2 regions of the Peribacillus sp. NPDC094092 genome follow, and region 1 is predicted to be linked to the other one. Evidence: riboswitches for the same ligand, from Rfam matches in the RefSeq annotation. Region 1 holds a riboswitch; the other holds the start of a gene.

Region 1 (2,206 bases):
CAAGGCCTTGAGCTGCGTAAGCTTTGCGGAATCGATAATGGGCGATCGCAATCCCGACCCATGTCACGAATCCCGCCATGCCTGAAGCGTTCAATAACCAGATATAAACGACTCCATCACCGAAAAATGAAGCTAAGAATGCAAAGCAGCCTACTAAAGAAGTCACGATAAGTGCATTCACGGGTACTCCTCTTTTATCCAACTTGCCTAGGAATTTCGGTGCTTTCCCATCACGTGCCAAGTCCCATAGCATACGGGTTGAAGCGTACATGCCAGAGTTACCGGCAGAGAGTACGGATGATAGAATGATCGCGTTCATGATGGATGCAGCAAATGCAAGGCCGGCCCGTTCAAATACAAGCGTGAATGGACTTACGGCAACATCTTCACTCAATAAACGAGAATCGGTAAAAGGAATGATCATTCCAATTACAAAAATGGCAAGGATATAGAATAAGATAATGCGCCAGAAAACGGATCTGATCGCTTTTGGGATATTTTTTTCTGGATCTTCACTTTCACCAGCAGTCACTCCAAGCAATTCCGTTCCTTGGAATGAAAAGCCGGCAGCCATGAATACGCCCAGGATCGTGAAGAATCCCCCGTTAAAGGGACCTTCGCCCATTGTGAAATTGGAAAAACCAATTGGGTCTTTCCCACCCATGATTCCAAGAATGATCAGGACACCCGTGATCAAGAAAATGACGACTGTCACGACTTTGATCATGGCAAACCAGAATTCCGTTTCCCCGAAACCTTTAACTGACATGTAATTGATAAGAAACATAATGATTAACGCAATGGCACTCCAGATAATTGAAGGGCTATCCGGGAACCAGAACTTCATAATTAAGACAACGGCTGCCAATTCAGCGGCAATGGTGATTGCCCAGTTATACCAGTAATTCCAACCAATCGCAAAACCGAAAGACGGATCGACGAATTTGGATGCATAGACACGGAACGAACCGGCCACAGGCATGAAAGCTGCCATTTCTGCAAGACTTGTCATTAAGTAATAAACCATGATGCCGATGACCGCGTATGCCACCAAGGCACCGCCGGGACCAGCTGAATGAATGGCACCGCCACTTGCTAAAAATAAACCTGTTCCAATCGTTCCACCTAATGAAATCATCATTAAATGACGCGCTTTCAGGCTCCTTTTCAGTTCGGTAGGGCTTGATGCTGATTGTGAATTTGACAATTGATGTTACACTCCTTTTTATTGGAAGGGAACGAAAAATAAAAAAACAGCAGTCGAAAAAGATCGACGGCTGTTTATAATAAACCCGTTTATCCTTCCGAAGATAGCTCCCCACGTTTTTTTGAAAAAACGTGACAGTGGTGTTCCTGTTCGGTAACACCGCCAGCAAGAATATACATGGAATATACCCTAACTTCGGCAATTTATCCTTTCAAACGGAGTCTTTAATTTTCCAGAATCTCGTCCGTTTTACTATTATAAGCTGCAGCCTCTAACTCATCGGTAAATGAGGAAGTATTCAATTTTCTAAAATCGTTACGCCAGCTTGTAAGTGACGTTGGACGATCGTACTCATGAAATTCATGCAATCGCTAATAGATTGCTAGTAATTGAGTAAACTTTACTATATCAAAATTATAAATTAATCTCATGGATATCGCAATGGTTATTTTATGTGGTTATTTTTTCCTAGTTAATGAATGATGGCAGCAAGGAAGAATCCAAATGACGATATACCAAAATAAAGCATGGAGAGGACTAGACGGTCCTCCTTTTTATAAGGGCGTAGTCAAGCTTTACATGTTGGACCGCCTCAGGGTTCTCAAATAGGTCCACTGCCATTTTCCCAATCCATTCGAGCGGCAAGGAAATGGTCGTGATGTCGAGCATTTCACTCAGACTATCATTATTGAAACCGAGAATGGCCACATCTTCCGGAACCCTTATACCCGATTTCCTAGCGGTAAGAATGAAGCCTGCCGCCGTGTCATCATTCGTGATGATGATGGCTTCAGGTTTATCTCTCATCGAATTCCATTCCTGAAACAATTGTTCACCGTCTTTGATGTGATAACTGCCTTCAAACAGCCATTCTTTATTGTTTATCAATTGATGTTTACTCATGACATCGTTAAAGGCCTTTATACGATTGGAACTATTTCTGCTCTTTTTACGGCCGAGGCTGTATCCGATTTTCTTATATCCTTTAGCAATCACGTA
Region 2 (2,206 bases), on a different contig from region 1:
TCCATCGCCCTCCAGGAAAAATTCTCTTTGATTGAAAGGGATGAAGAAAGAACGATCAATGCGGTGGAAAACCTCGGGAACCAATTGGGTATCTACACTCCGCACCGAATTGAAGCTTTCGATAATTCCAATATCCAGGGAAGTGACCCTGTTTCCGCTTTAGTCGTGTTCATTGATGGGAAGCCGGAAAAAAGAGAGTACCGAAAATATAAAATCAAGACGGTCCAGGGACCTGATGATTATGAATCGATGCGTGAAGTGGTCAGAAGAAGGTATTCACGAGTATTGAAAGAAGGGCTGCCGCTTCCGGACTTGATCATCATTGATGGCGGAAAGGGACACGTCGAAGCCGTTCGGGATATTCTGGAAAACGAATTGGGCCTTGACATTCCACTTTCAGGCCTCATTAAGGATGAAAAGCATAGGACATCGCAGTTGATGATCGGAAATCCTCTTGAAATCGTACCCCTTGATTCACGGAGCCAGGAATTCTACCTATTACAAAGAATTCAGGATGAAGTGCATCGGTTCGCGATTACTTTTCATCGCCAGCTACGCGGCAAAAATGCGGTTCACTCCCAGCTTGATGATATTCCAGGAGTCGGGGAAAAACGAAGGAAACAATTATTAAGGCATTTTGGATCATTGAAGAAAATCAAAGAGGCAACAGTCGAGGAGATCATGGAAGCTGGTATGCCAAAAGGGGTAGCCGAGGGAATCGTTAGAAAATTACAAGAATAATCTTGCTACCGATAAATCACTATGCTATGATTAAAAGGAATTTTTAACTAGACAACTTAAAAGTGCTGATAGAGGTGCGGAATTCAAGAGTAAAAACCTGGAGAAGTATGAGCTTCCATGAAAGGTTTTGAAAGGGGATGACGCCGAAGGTAGACAAGACTCATACCTTGTCTTCCTGGTCCGACATTTAATAAATGGCGGATTGTCAGGGTTTATATCCTGGAGAGCTATCTCACTGTGTTTACAGTTTTAGATATGTGATCACAGCAATGAGATATTTCTCATTGCTTTTTTTATTGCCTAAAAAGTAGAGAGGGTGCATGAGGATGGCATTGATCGTTCAAAAATTTGGCGGAACATCCGTCGGTAGCGTAGAAAAAATCAAAAATGTTGCCAATCGGGTAATCGAGGAAGCGGAGAATGGAAATGAGGTAGTCGTCGTTGTTTCAGCTATGGGGAAAACAACGGACCAATTGGTTTCCATGGCCCGTGATATTTCCGGAACCCCGAGCAAAAGGGAAATGGATATGCTATTGACCACTGGGGAACAGGTAACGATTTCCCTGTTAACGATGGCATTGATTGAAGAAGGACATGAAGCCATTTCGTATACTGGCTGGCAGGCTGGCATGCAAACGGAATCCGTTCATGGGAATGCCCGGATTTTAAACATCGATGCTTCAAGGATCCAAGCTCAGCTTCAACAGAAGAAAATAGTGGTCGTGGCCGGTTTCCAGGGTAACGATGTAAATGGGGAGATCACTACCTTGGGGCGAGGCGGTTCCGATACGACGGCGGTTGCGATCGCTGCAGCGCTGAATGCGGATAGATGCGATATTTATACGGATGTAACAGGTGTTTTCACAACGGATCCACGCTACATAAAAGGTGCGCGGAAACTCCAATCCATTTCTTACGATGAAATGCTGGAACTTGCCAACCTGGGAGCGGGCGTCCTTCATCCAAGGGCTGTCGAATATGCAAAGAATTATCAAATTCCGCTTGAAGTCCGTTCAAGCATGGAGAGAGAATCAGGAACGATCATAGAGGAGGAAGCAACTATGGAAGAAAACTTAATTGTACGCGGCATTGCTTTTGAAGACAGTATTACGAGGGTCACAGTTTATGGTTTGCCCCAATCTCTTGGTGCATTATCCACAATCTTCACGACACTTGCGAAAAACCAGATCAATGTGGACATCATCATTCAGAGCATGACCGCCGAGGATACGACCAATCTATCTTTTTCCACAAAAAGTGAAGATACGGAAGCGGCATTGATCGTGCTGGAAAATAATAAAGTGCAATTGGGATTCGACCGGGTTGAAACGGAGAGCGGGTTGGCCAAAGTGTCCATCGTCGGATCTGGTATGGTATCCAATCCCGGAGTGGCTGCCGAAATGTTTGAAGTGATGGCCAATACAGGCATCCAGGTGAAAATGGTCAGTACATCGGAAATTAAAGT

Evidence for each region. A riboswitch is a leader RNA that binds a small molecule or an ion and turns the genes downstream of it on or off. The one in region 1 is predicted to bind lysine.
Region 2: it holds a riboswitch for lysine, as region 1 does, so the genes downstream of both, ACQKNS_RS12550 (aspartate kinase) here and ACQKNS_RS16545 (amino acid permease) in region 1, are expected to answer to the same signal.

What each region holds. Positions count from the first base shown of each region.
Region 1 is NZ_JBNNUC010000003.1:175,511-177,716, reverse strand. Features, by position in the region: gene ACQKNS_RS16545 (amino acid permease) at 1-1,207, opposite strand, end outside; lysine riboswitch at 1,304-1,489, opposite strand; gene ACQKNS_RS16540 (LacI family DNA-binding transcriptional regulator) at 1,745-2,206, opposite strand, start outside.
Region 2 is NZ_JBNNUC010000002.1:736,725-738,930, forward strand. Features, by position in the region: gene uvrC (excinuclease ABC subunit UvrC) at 1-741, shown strand, start outside; lysine riboswitch at 803-979, shown strand; gene ACQKNS_RS12550 (aspartate kinase) at 1,068-2,206, shown strand, end outside.